One region of the Planococcus sp. TJ-307 genome, then DNA from elsewhere that is predicted to be linked to it. Evidence: predicted binding sites of a transcription regulator. Region 1 holds the regulator's gene; each other region holds the start of a gene.
The links. Region 1 encodes CtsR, which represses protease genes until heat stress. Its sites were predicted from a motif close to ATGGTCAATAAAGGTCAAACA; they were not measured.

Region 1 (4,247 bases):
CCTCAAAGACGATGAGGTAGATAGGTTCGAGGTGGAAGCGTGGCGACACGTGCAGCTGACGAATACTAATCGATCGAGGACTTAACCAAACTATTGTATCGTGAACGCTTCACCAATCAATGTCGGGTATCCAGTTTTGAGTGAACAAGCACTCAACCAAATAGTCCAGTGATGATGGCAAAGAGGCCACACCCGTTCCCATCCCGAACACGGCAGTTAAGCTCTTTTGCGCTGATGGTAGTTGGGGGTCTCCCCCTGTGAGAGTAAGACGTCGCTGGGCATTTCAAGACAAACAAGTCGTTACCGATTCCGGTAACGGCTTTTTTTTATGAAAAAATTTGAAAGTCAAAAGCAAAGTTCATAAAGAAATAAAAATAAGGATTGAAGAGGGGACAGAGTGGGAAAAACAAGAGTGAGGTGATTTCCATGAAACCAGGCATATATGTAGTAGAAGCTATTGATAAACGAACAGTATTATTGAAGGCTACAGAAGAAGCTGGTGAGCGTTATACCTTTCCATTAGCTGACTTTACTCACAATGTTTCTGTAGGAGATGCAGTGGAAATTTGGCAGGAAGGAATAAAGTGGAAGACGAAATACGCAGAAGAAAAAACGCAGTCCGTATCAAGTCACGCTAAAGATTTTGTAAAAAGAATACTGGATCAAGAATAAGGTAAAAAAGTCTTTAAGCAAATCTGCTTTAAGGCTTTTTATTATCGTAAACTTTTGAAACGTACTATTTGATATCTATAAAAAACTTGGTGTATAATTAAGTCAAATATAGTCAAAGTCAGTTTTGACGTATTATGTATCGAAGAGGTGAAAGCGATGCGGAATATTTCGGATGTAATAGAAGGTTATTTGAAACAAGTTATCGAATTAAGCGAGAGAGACCACATTGAAATTAAACGCAGCGAAGTGGCTGAAAAATTTCAATGTGTGCCTTCTCAAATAAACTATGTCATTAATACGCGCTTTACTGTTGACCGTGGATATTCTGTCGAAAGCAAGCGCGGCGGTGGTGGATATATTCGTATTAGGAGAATCCGGCTCCATCAAAAATCAGATGTTATAGCCGAGGTTATCCAACGATTAGAGCATGGTGCTACCCAAGTGATGGCTGAAGATATTGTTTTCAGACTGCTGGATGAAGAAATTATTTCAAAAAGAGAAGCAAAATTGATTCTCAGTGCTGTAGACCGCGCGACGCTGCTTTTGCCTCTTCCTACACGTGATGATGTCCGGGCGCGTATTCTTATTGCCATGCTCTTCACAATAAAATATCAGTCGAACACATAAAGAGGTGAAAAGATGATTTGCGATCAGTGCGGAGAACGTTCTGCATCAGTAATAGTTAAAAAGCAGCAACAAGGACAGATAACTGAGCTTCACTTATGCCACATCTGTGCTGCTGAAAACCATAGCATTAATATTGCTTTTGAACAGGATCCATTAGCTATTCATCAGTTATTATCAAATTGGTTTCCTACTTCGCAGGCATCCATTAACCCAGTTAAAAAAGAAGTAGCTACTTGTCCTTCATGTGGTTTTACTTTCCCTAAGTTTTTGCAGTTAGGTAAATTTGGGTGTGCTTCTTGTTACGATGAATTTGCGCCACAACTCAATGAAATATTTAAACGGTTCCATAATGGAAACACTGAACATACGGGTAAGATTCCAGCTTCTTATGGGACAACCTTAAAGATAAAAAAAGAAATTGAAGAACTTCGCAAGCAAATGCAGGTATCTATTCAAGGGGAACATTTTGAAGAAGCTGCCAGATTAAGAGATGAAGTGAGAGTGTTAAGTTTGAAGCTTGAGGGAGGTGCTCCAAATGGCAATTGAACGGTTTCTCCAACCTCGAGCAAGCAGCTGGATGGCCAACGACGGTGAAAGTGTAGATATTGCAATGAGTACACGAATTCGGTTAGCGAGAAATTTAACTGACTTCAAGTTTCCCTATTCTTTTACGGAAGACGAAGCACTCAAAGTAGATAAAGAAATTTCTTCTGTATTATTAGATAAAGGCAGTGAGTTAGACTATACTTTTAGCCATATCAGTATTGAAAAACTTGCACAGCGGCAAAAAGAAGTGCTGGTAGAAAAACATTTAATCAGCCCTTATCTTGCCAATAGCGAACACTCCAGTTCGGTTTTGTTGTCTGAAAATGAAGAACTGAGTATTATGGTCAATGAAGAGGATCATTTAAGAATTCAAAGTTTGCAATCAGGATTTCACCTTCAGAATGCTTATAAAATAGCCAATGAGCTGGATACCTTGTTAGAGAAAAACTTGTCTTATGCTTTTCATGAAAAATATGGCTACTTAACCAGCTGTCCTACCAATGTCGGAACCGGCATGAGAGCTTCGGTTATGCTTCATTTGCCGGCTTTGACGATGTCGCATCAAATCCAACGGATCATTCCTGCAATTTCGAGGCTCGGCATGGTGGTTCGCGGTATTTATGGCGAAGGCAGTGAAGCTTTAGGGAACGTTTATCAAATATCAAACCAATTAACTCTTGGCAAGTCCGAATATGAAATTCTTCAGGACTTGGAAAATATGACCGAACAAATTATTCAACAGGAACGAAAAGCACGAGAAGCCATTGTTCTAAATTCACCGCTGGTGCTGGAAGATCGCATCTACCGGTCACTTGGAATTCTTACCCATTCGAGACTGCTGACGACGGAAGAAGCTGCTACTTGTTTGTCAGATGTTCGATTGGGTATTGATTTAAAGATGATCCAAGATGTCGACATGTCGATTTTAAATGAATTGATGATTTTTATGCAGCCGGCATTCCTGCAGCAATATGCAGACAAGCCGCTGCAGCCAAAAGAACGTGATTTTGCCCGGGCAAAGTTGTTTCGGGAGCGATTGAATAAAGAAGGTATAAATAGTGAAGGAGAGGATCTTGCATGATGTTTAATCGATTTACACAACGCGCACAAAAAGTTCTTCAGTTAGCTCAAGAAGAGGCCATTCGCATGAAACATGAATCAATCGGTACAGAGCATATTCTTCTTGGTTTAATTCGCGAAGGCGGCGGTATTGCCGCTAAAGCTTTAGAAGCGATTGAAGTAAATACACAATTGATCGAAGAAGGCGTTAAAGAGCTTGTAGGAGTCGGCGAAAAAGATGTTGGCCCGATTGTCCACTATACGCCGAGAGCAAAAAAAGTGATTGAATTGTCAGTTGATGAGTCCCGTAAATTGGGCCATTCTTATATTGGTACAGAGCATTTGCTATTGGCGCTGATTCGCGAAGGTGAAGGCGTTGCAGCACGTGTATTAGGAAATGCAGGCGTCAGCTTGAATAAGGCGCGTCAGCAAGTGTTGCAGCTCCTAGGCAACAATGAGCAGGCGTCTACAGGCACAAGCCCGAATGCTTCGGCAAACACACCAACTTTAGACGGCTTGGCACGCGATTTGACGCAAGTAGCCCGTGAAGGTGGCTTGGATCCGGTTATCGGCCGCAGTGATGAAATCACGCGTGTAATTGAAGTATTGAGCCGCAGAACGAAAAACAATCCGGTATTGATCGGTGAACCTGGTGTTGGTAAAACAGCGATCGCTGAAGGATTGGCGCAACAAATCGTCAACAATGAAATTCCAGAAACGCTTCGTGACAAACGCGTCATGGTTCTGGATATGGGTACAGTAGTTGCAGGAACAAAATACCGTGGGGAATTTGAAGATCGCTTGAAAAAAGTGATGGATGAAATTCGCCAGGCAGGCAACGTCATCCTCTTCATTGATGAGCTTCATACATTGATTGGAGCAGGTGGGGCAGAGGGAGCGATTGATGCTTCTAATATTCTAAAACCGTCATTATCACGTGGGGAACTGCAATGTATTGGTGCGACAACGTTGGATGAATACCGCAAATATATTGAAAAAGATGCGGCACTTGAACGCCGTTTCCAACCAATTCAAGTGGATGAGCCTTCAGTAGAAGAGTCGATTCAAATCATTCGTGGTTTGCGTGACCGCTACGAAGCGCATCACCGTGTGAAAATTACTGATGAGGCGATCGAAGCAGCCGCAAAAATGTCAGACCGCTACATTTCGGACCGTTTCTTGCCGGATAAAGCGATTGATTTGATTGATGAGGCAGGCTCTAAAGTAAGACTTCGCTCGTACACGACTCCACCGGACCTGAAAGAATTGGAAGCCCGATTGGAAGCTGCACGTTCAGAGAAAAATGAAGCGGTGCAAAGCCAAGAGTTTGAAAAAGCGGCTTC
Region 2 (4,247 bases), on a different contig from region 1:
GATTCGACCACTTCGTGCACTACGTCTAATCCAATAGGGGTATGGTGAGTTCCCCAGTGGCTGTTGGTTGGGTGATGTACAAAGGCACCGTTAAAGTTCACAATTGGTGTCGTCAATCCCAGCTCCTTGTAGTAAGTCTCACTGGAACGGTATGGACGTCCCGTTGCAATCATCACCTCATGCCCTGCTTCAATTGCTTTATTTAAAGTTAGTTTTGTTTTTGCTGAAATGACTTTCTGGTCTGTTAATAAGGTTCCGTCCAAATCAAGAACGATTAAATGTTGTTTCATAATATAGCCGTCTCCTTTCTATCTATTCCTAGTGTAGCGATAAAGCACAGGATTCGTCAAAAAATGTTGAGGAAATGCAAAGATTCAATTGGAAAAGAATTGGTGATTGCCGGATTTCTGGAAGATTGGTAGGATGAATAATGAAGGAAGTGAATGCAGTTGAGAGTTCAACGACAAATATGGGGACATATCCCGTTGCTTCATATAACTCCGGATCAAACAGCGGAGACGGCATTGCCAACAGTTGTTTTTTTTCATGGCCATATGAGCGCTAAAGAGCATAATTTGCATTATGCCTACCAATTGGCTGAAAAAGGGATGCGTGTCATTTTACCGGATGCGTTACTGCACGGAGAACGAAGCGAAGGATCAGATGAGGTTCAAATCAGTTTGCGGTTTTGGGAGATTGTCTTGACTTCGATCGAAGAGCTGGCGTTTTTACACAAAGAATTACATGAACAGGGACTGGTTGCTGGAGAACCTGGGGTAGGCGGTACTTCCATGGGAGGCATCACTACTTTAGGGGCACTGACCGTGTATCCGTGGATTCGGGCGGCAGCTGTCATGATGGGTGCAGGAAATTACGTAGAGCTGGCGCAGGCACAAATGGCTCAATACGAATCGAGAGGGTTCCAGCTGCCGATCAGTGCAGACGAACGCGAGCGTATGCTGTCGACTTTAGCTATTTTTGACAGCGGCAAGAACCAGCCGAAATTTAATAGCCGCCCCCTTTATTTCTGGCACGGGGAACAGGATGTAACAGTGCCATTTGAGCCAACTTATCGTTTGTTCAAAGAACTGAAAGAACACTATAAAGCGACACCGGAAAACATTGCATTTACTCGTGAAAGAGAAGCGGGGCATGCCGTCAGCCGAAAAGGAATGCTTGAAGCGACGGAGTGGCTGGCGAAACATTTGAAGACAGAGTAAGCGTGTCAATTTCAATTCCGCCTAAAGTTTGATAAGATGGTACTACTAGTAAAGGGAGGGATTTATAATGGATCAAGATATGAAAGACAGCATGATGGGTGCATTGGAAACAGTAATCGATCCCGAATTGGGAGTTGACATTGTCAATCTCGGGCTTGTATATGATGTAATGGTGACTGAAGATGGCTTTGCAGTAGTGACGATGACGTTAACGTCAATGGGATGCCCTATGGGACCTCAAATCGTAGAAATGGTCAAAGCTGCTTTGTACGAATTGCCTGAAGTGGAAGAAGTCGATGTTAAAATCGTCTGGACACCCGTCTGGGGCAAAGACCATATGTCACGTTACGCAAAAATGGCGCTTGGCGTTAGATAATTACTTTTAAAAAACCTTGTCGGATTTTATTCCGCCAAGGTTTTTTTCTGCAGAAAATCCTACGCAGATCGCTGCAATAAGTAATTTTTAATTCTATAGTCTAACTTCTAAGTGCATGAAATTTAAATCCATAATAATTGCTTATTCCTGAAAATTTGACTATAATCTAATTAGTCAAAGATAGTCAAACTAATTGAAAGGTGTGGTTGGTATGGTCCAATCTCCAAATAACGCAGAACAAAAATCTCCGTTGGAACAGTTTGGCCGCAACATGGTGGAGCAGGCGCAATCCGGGAAAATGGATCCTGTAATCGGTCGCGACCAGGAAATCCGCAACGTTATTCGGATCCTGTCACGGAAAACCAAAAACAATCCGGTATTGATCGGCGAACCGGGTGTTGGGAAAACAGCAATTGTTGAAGGTCTGGCACAGCGAATCGTACGAAACGATGTACCGGAGGGCTTAAAGAATCGAACTATTTACGAACTTGATATGAGTGCCTTGATTGCGGGTGCGAAATACCGCGGAGAATTTGAAGAACGTTTAAAGGGTGTCCTCAAACAGGTCAAAGACAGTGAAGGGCAAATCATCTTGTTTATCGATGAAATCCACACGATTGTTGGGGCTGGAAAAACAGAAGGAGCGATGGATGCAGGCAATATGCTGAAACCGATGCTTGCGCGTGGGGAACTTTACTGTATCGGGGCGACCACGCTGGACGAGTACCGGATGCATATTGAAAAAGATCCAGCACTGGAACGCCGTTTTCAACAGGTGATGGTGAGAGAACCATCAGTTGAAGATACGGTATCCATTTTACGTGGGTTAAAAGAACGTTTTGAGCTGCATCACGCCGTCCGCATTCATGACCGGGCGATTGTAGCAGCGGCTGCAATGTCCGACCGGTATATCACCGAGCGCTTTTTGCCGGACAAAGCCATCGACTTGATTGATGAGGCGTGTGCAATGATTCGTACAGAGATTGATTCAATGCCGCAGGAACTTGATGAAGTGACGCGTCGTCTTATGCAATTAGAAATTGAAGAGCAGGCCTTAATGAAAGAAAAAGATGCAGCGAGCAAAACGCGATTGGAAACCTTGCGAAAAGAAATCGAGGAACTGCGGGATTCTTCTGCAGGTATGAAAAATCAGTGGACCACAGAAAAAGAATCGTTGAAAAAAATTCAGGAAAAACGGGAGCAGCTGGATCAATTCCGCAGACAACTTGAAGATGCGGAAAATCGTTACGATTTGAACGCGGCTGCTGTTTTGCAACATGGCAAAATTCCTGAGCTTGAAAAGGAATTGCAGGCTTTGGAAGCGGATTTGGAACAGGAAGGCGCTGAACGATTGCTGCGTGAAGAAGTGACGGAAGAAGAAATTGCAGGAATCGTCGCCAGATGGACGGGAATTCCGGTCACGAAATTGGTAGAAGGCGAGCGCGATAAACTGCTGCGGCTAGGCGATACTTTAAAAGAACGTGTAATTGGCCAAGATCGGGCAGTCGAGCTGGTGACGGAAGCCGTATGGAGAGCACGCGCAGGCATCAAAGATGAGCGGAAACCAATTGGCTCGTTTATTTTCCTGGGGCCTACTGGGGTCGGGAAGACAGAATTGGCCAAAGCATTAGCCGCAAACTTATTCGATTCGGAAGATCATTTTATTCGGATTGATATGTCTGAGTATATGGAGAAACACAGCGTATCTCGGCTGGTCGGTGCACCTCCAGGTTACATCGGCTACGAGGAAGGCGGACAGTTGACTGAAGCGGTGCGCCGTAATCCTTACTCGGTTGTCCTGCTTGATGAAATCGAAAAAGCGCATCCGGACGTTGCCAATATTTTATTGCAGATTTTGGATGATGGGCGCATTACCGACAGCCAAGGACGGCTTGTCAATTTTTCGAATACTGTAGTGATCATGACTTCCAACATTGGATCTGCGCATATCAGCGATGCCAGTAGCGAACACGATATTGAAGACATTGTCATGGGTGAATTACGTAGGCATTTCAAGCCGGAACTGTTAAACCGGATTGACGACATCGTTATTTTCCATGCGCTTACCAATACCCATTTTTATGGTATAGCTAAGAAAATGATTGCCGAACTGGCTGCACGCATCAATCAACAACATATTAAACTGATTGTAGACGAATCAGTCATCAATCACATTGTTGAAGCTGGAACTGATCCGATATTTGGAGCACGCCCGTTAAAACGTTTTATCCAACGCAATATCGAAACCAATATTGCTCGTGAACTGATTAAAGGCGGAATCATAGCCAATACAGAGCTGCAATTGACGATGGATGAAAATAATCAAATTATCATTAACAAAAAAGAAGCATAATCCGGACATCCGGATTATGCTTCTTTTTCTTATAAATGCTTTTCAGGAGCAGGTCCCTCTGGGATAATCGCTGACATTACAAAAATCAAAATTGTAACCCCAATTGAAATGTAAACACCCATCATAAAATCGAAAGGTACGTTCTGAACTGCGCTTACAACATAATTGAGCAAAGAAATCAAAAAGAACGACCATAAAAATGTTCCAATATATTGCATCTAGTTTCACCTCTACATAGAATATCTAGTTTAATCATAGCATAAGCTTTGACGGACAGAAAGAAAGAATGGAAAGAATG
Region 3 (4,247 bases), on a different contig from region 1:
TGGCGCGCATTCGGCTTTATTGAAATTTGAAGATGTCCGAATCATCCGAGACATGCGAAACAGTGTAAACCGTCTCGTCAACTGTGAAACCGCTAACTTGAATAAAACCATTGATGCAGCATTGCGGCAAGTTGAAAATATCCGCTTTATCGATAGTGCAATTGGAATCGACCAATTGCCTGAACGCTTGCGTGAAGTTGCCCGACTTCGGGTAGAGTATCAAGACGTGACGCTTAAAGAGTTGGGTGAAATGGTGTCGGGTGGATCGGTCAGCAAGTCAGGTGTCAATCACCGGCTGCGAAAAATTGATGAAATTGCAGCGTCACTGAGAAAGGGAGAAATGATCGGCCGCTAACTGCTGGCTGTTCTTTCATATATAAGAGAGTTAAGTTTCAGAGGAGGATGAGGATAAGCATGGTTGAAAAACAAGTAAAAGTGCTATTAAAAACAGGTCTTCAAGCAAGGCAAGCCGCGTTATTTGTTCAAGAAGCAAACCGGTACACTGCGGATGTCTATTTAGAGAAAGACCATAAAAAAGTAAATGCCAAAAGCATCATGGGCATCATGAGCCTGGCAATTGGTAAAGGAACAGAAGTGATAATTTCGGCAGATGGGTTGGATGAGGAAAAAGCAGTCCAATCTTTATCAGAAATTATTGAACAAGAATCGTAAAAAGAAAGCTTTTGTACCATAAAAAAACTCACAGCCCAAAGGCTGTGAGTTTTTGTTTTAAACGTCTTTTTTGTGGTTTTCAGGAAGCTTGCTACGTGTGATGACTTGGTCAATCAAGCCGTATTCAAGCGCGCGTTCAGCTGTCATGAAGTTATCACGGTCAGTGTCTTTAGAAATGACATCGATCGGCTGACCTGTGCGTTCAGAAAGAATTTGGTTCAACTTCTCGCGAAGGTGAAGAATGCGTTTCGCCGCAATTTCAATTTCAGTTGCTTGGCCTTGAGCACCGCCAAGAGGTTGGTGAATCATGACTTCGGCATTCGGAAGTGCCAGGCGTTTGCCTTTTGTTCCAGCTGCCAATAGGAACGCGCCCATTGAAGCGGCCATGCCGATGCAGATTGTTTGAACATCTGGACGGATAAACTGCATCGTGTCGTAAATCGCCATACCAGCTGTGATGCTGCCGCCTGGGCTGTTGATGTAAATCGAAATATCTTTATCTGGATCTTCTGCTTCAAGGAACAGGAGCTGTGCAACAATTGAGTTGGCAACATTATCATCAATACCGCTGCCTAGCATAATGACGCGGTCTTTCAACAAACGCGAATAAATATCATAAGCACGTTCGCCTCGGCTAGTTTGTTCAATTACTGTAGGAATTAAGTTCATGAAAAGTTCCTCCTCGATTAAGTGGTTTGCAAACAATGCTGAAAGTTCTCTCAGCTGTACTATTATCATACACATCATGGTCAATGAAGGTCAAATCTAACGAATCAAAAAAATAAGCTTGATTAACTTAAAAAGGTTTCGTATAATAGAAAAGTCGCTAATAGCGAAAACGCCCTCGTAGTGTAATGGATCACACGTAAGATTCCGGTTCTTGAGATGGAGGTTCGATTCCTTCCGAGGGCATCCTAAACATAATGCAGCCCCTTTGCCTTAACCGGCTAAAGGGGCTGTTTTTTTATTGCCAATTTAGTGGGCTAGGCAGTATAAGTTGAACGGAAAGATTTTTATGGATAAGCTGAATGAATAGCCTCAATTATATAGCGAGTGCTTGAAAACCTATCCTGTTTATAGAAAGAAGGCAAACCGATGTTTACATTATATACGCGTTCCAACTGCCCGCTTTGCGATGAAGCAAAGTTAATGATCGAACTTGTCAATGAAGATTTCCCCATAACCTATAAGGAAGTGGACATTGAAAGCGACGAGGCACTGCATGAGAAATACATGCTCATGATTCCGGTGCTGGAGAAAGACAACACGGTATTGTTATACGGCAATATTGGTTATGTAGAATTGTTGGAAGCGTTAGAACGTTAACGCTTCTTTTTATTTGCAATTAAAAGACGGATTAGGTAGAATGAGTTTAGTGGGACACAAAATTATTTAATGGGACAAAAAACGTCCAGCTAGAACGGAGTGAACACATGGATGCATTATCTGTCGCTCAGCGAAAACTGATGCCGGAAATGTCCGAACTCCTGAAAAAGCGATACCAGATTTTACAGACAATTTATTTAGAACAACCAATCGGCAGGCGAACCTTAAGTGAAGTTGCCGGTGCAACAGAGCGCGAGATCAGGAAAGAAACCGATTTGCTGCGCAAGCAGCAATTGATTGAAATGAAGACAGCAGGCATGACTATTACTTCGCAAGGACTGGAAGTGCTGGAGAACCTGAAAGATTTCGTTCGTGAAATGTCTGGATTGACAGATATGGAAGCAGAGCTGCAAAAAGTCTTAAACATCTCGAAAGTGGTTATTTTGCCACAGGACAGCGACGAGATTCCAGCAGTAAAATTCCATATTGGCAAAGAAGCAGCCCGTCTTCTGGAAATGATGTTTAGCCGTTATGAAAAAATCGCCGTCACTGGCGGCAGTACACTGGCGGCCATCTCAAAAGAACTGTCAATCGGCAAACCGAAGCGGGCGCTTCAATTTATTGCAGCCCGCGGCGGCTTAGGTGAAGATGTCTTGCATCAAGCCAATACGATTGCAGCCGCTTTTGCCGAAAAAACTGGCGGTTCGTTTAAAACTCTTTACTTGCCTGATCATTTAAGTGCTGAAGCTTTCGAAATGATGATGAAAGAGCCGTTGATCAAGGAAATGATGGACTTGTACGACCAAACAGATGTAGTGGTCCATGGCATAGGCAACGCAGAAGAAATGACGGTTCGCCGCCACTCTTCTCTGGAAGAAGCAGAAAAGATACGTTCAGGTGGAGCGGTAAGTGAGGCTTTCGGCTATTATTTCGATAAAGATGGAAAAATTGTTTATCGTATTCGCACAGCGGGCATTCAATGGGAACAGGTGCAAAAAGCTTCAACGATCTTAGCAGTTGCCGGTGGGAGTTCCAAAGCAAGAGCGATTTTATCTTATTTCAAAAACGCACCAAACCCGACAGTGTTGGTCACAGACGAGGGTGCCGCAAGAAAGATTATCGAATTGACTAAAAAATTGGAGGAATTGTAAATGACTTTAAAATTAGCAATTAACGGATTTGGACGTATTGGACGCATCGTATTTCGTGGGGCAATGGCAAACGAAGAAGTGGAAGTTGTCGCAGTAAACGACTTGACTGACGCTAAAATGCTTGCTCACTTACTAAAATACGATTCAATCCACGGAACATTGGATGCTGAAGTTTCAGCAGAAGGCGATAACATTGTGGTTAACGGCAAAACAATCCGTGTATTCTCTGAAAAAGACCCTTCAAACCTTCCATGGAAAGATCTTGGCGTAGACATCGTTGTTGAATCTACTGGATTCTTCACAGATAACGAATCTGCTTCAAAACACATCGAAGCTGGAGCTAAAAAAGTTATCGTTTCAGCACCAGGCAAAAGCGGCATGAAAACACTTGTTATGGGTGTTAACCATGAGTCGTACGACCCGAAAGAACACCATGTTATTTCAAACGCATCTTGTACAACAAACGGCTTAGCTGGAATTTCTAAAGTATTGAATGACCGTTTTGGCATCAAGCACGCTATGATGACAACGATTCACTCTTATACAAATGACCAGATTCTTTTGGATTCACCGCACAAAGATTACCGCCGTGCACGTGCAGCTGCAGAATCTATGATTCCAACAACAACTGGAGCAGCAGTAGCAGTATCACAAGTATTGCCTGAACTAGAAGGCAAAATTGACGGTATGGCAATCCGCGTACCAACTTCAAACGTATCTCTAATTGACTTGGTAGTAGACCTTGAGCAAAAAGTTACAGTTGAAGATGTTAACAATGCATTAAAAGATGCAACTGAAAACGAATTGAAAGGTTACTTGGAATACAGCGACCTTCCATTAGTTTCTAAAGACTATAACGGCAACTCTGCCTCTTCAACAGTTGACGGTTTGTCAACAATGGCACTTGGCGATAACATGGTTAAAGTTTTGGCTTGGTACGATAACGAGTCTGGCTACTCAGCACGTTGTATCGACCTTGCATTGCACATGTACAAAACAGGATTGTAATTCCAAAATCATAGCTTAATTACCAATGAACCCCTATAATAAAAGAGGGTAAAAGGGGCGGGGACATACCCCGTCCCTTATTTTTTTGAA

Region 2: the regulator CtsR is predicted to act here: its motif matches at 1,767-1,787, upstream of AC4EHK_RS05075 (ATP-dependent Clp protease ATP-binding subunit).
Region 3: the regulator CtsR is predicted to act here: its motif matches at 1,418-1,438, upstream of clpP (ATP-dependent Clp endopeptidase proteolytic subunit ClpP).

The regions. Positions count from the first base shown of each region.
Region 1 is NZ_JBZDOJ010000007.1:61,347-65,593, reverse strand. Features, by position in the region: partial or broken rRNA gene AC4EHK_RS17945 (23S ribosomal RNA) at 1-89, shown strand, start outside; rRNA gene rrf (5S ribosomal RNA) at 165-280, shown strand; gene AC4EHK_RS17935 (hypothetical protein) at 427-672, shown strand; gene AC4EHK_RS17930 (CtsR family transcriptional regulator) at 829-1,299, shown strand; gene AC4EHK_RS17925 (UvrB/UvrC motif-containing protein) at 1,312-1,845, shown strand; gene mcsB (protein-arginine kinase McsB) at 1,835-2,926, shown strand; gene AC4EHK_RS17915 (ATP-dependent Clp protease ATP-binding subunit) at 2,923-4,247, shown strand, end outside.
Region 2 is NZ_JBZDOJ010000001.1:1,051,276-1,055,522, forward strand. Features, by position in the region: gene AC4EHK_RS05060 (Cof-type HAD-IIB family hydrolase) at 1-290, opposite strand, end outside; gene AC4EHK_RS05065 (prolyl oligopeptidase family serine peptidase) at 450-1,220, shown strand; gene AC4EHK_RS05070 (metal-sulfur cluster assembly factor) at 1,288-1,596, shown strand; gene AC4EHK_RS05075 (ATP-dependent Clp protease ATP-binding subunit) at 1,808-3,949, shown strand; gene AC4EHK_RS05080 (DUF2929 family protein) at 3,979-4,167, opposite strand.
Region 3 is NZ_JBZDOJ010000005.1:105,114-109,360, forward strand. Features, by position in the region: gene whiA (DNA-binding protein WhiA) at 1-355, shown strand, start outside; gene AC4EHK_RS16520 (HPr family phosphocarrier protein) at 415-672, shown strand; gene clpP (ATP-dependent Clp endopeptidase proteolytic subunit ClpP) at 730-1,341, opposite strand; tRNA gene AC4EHK_RS16530 (tRNA-Arg) at 1,513-1,584, shown strand; gene AC4EHK_RS16535 (glutaredoxin family protein) at 1,768-1,998, shown strand; gene AC4EHK_RS16540 (sugar-binding transcriptional regulator) at 2,106-3,149, shown strand; gene gap (type I glyceraldehyde-3-phosphate dehydrogenase) at 3,150-4,157, shown strand.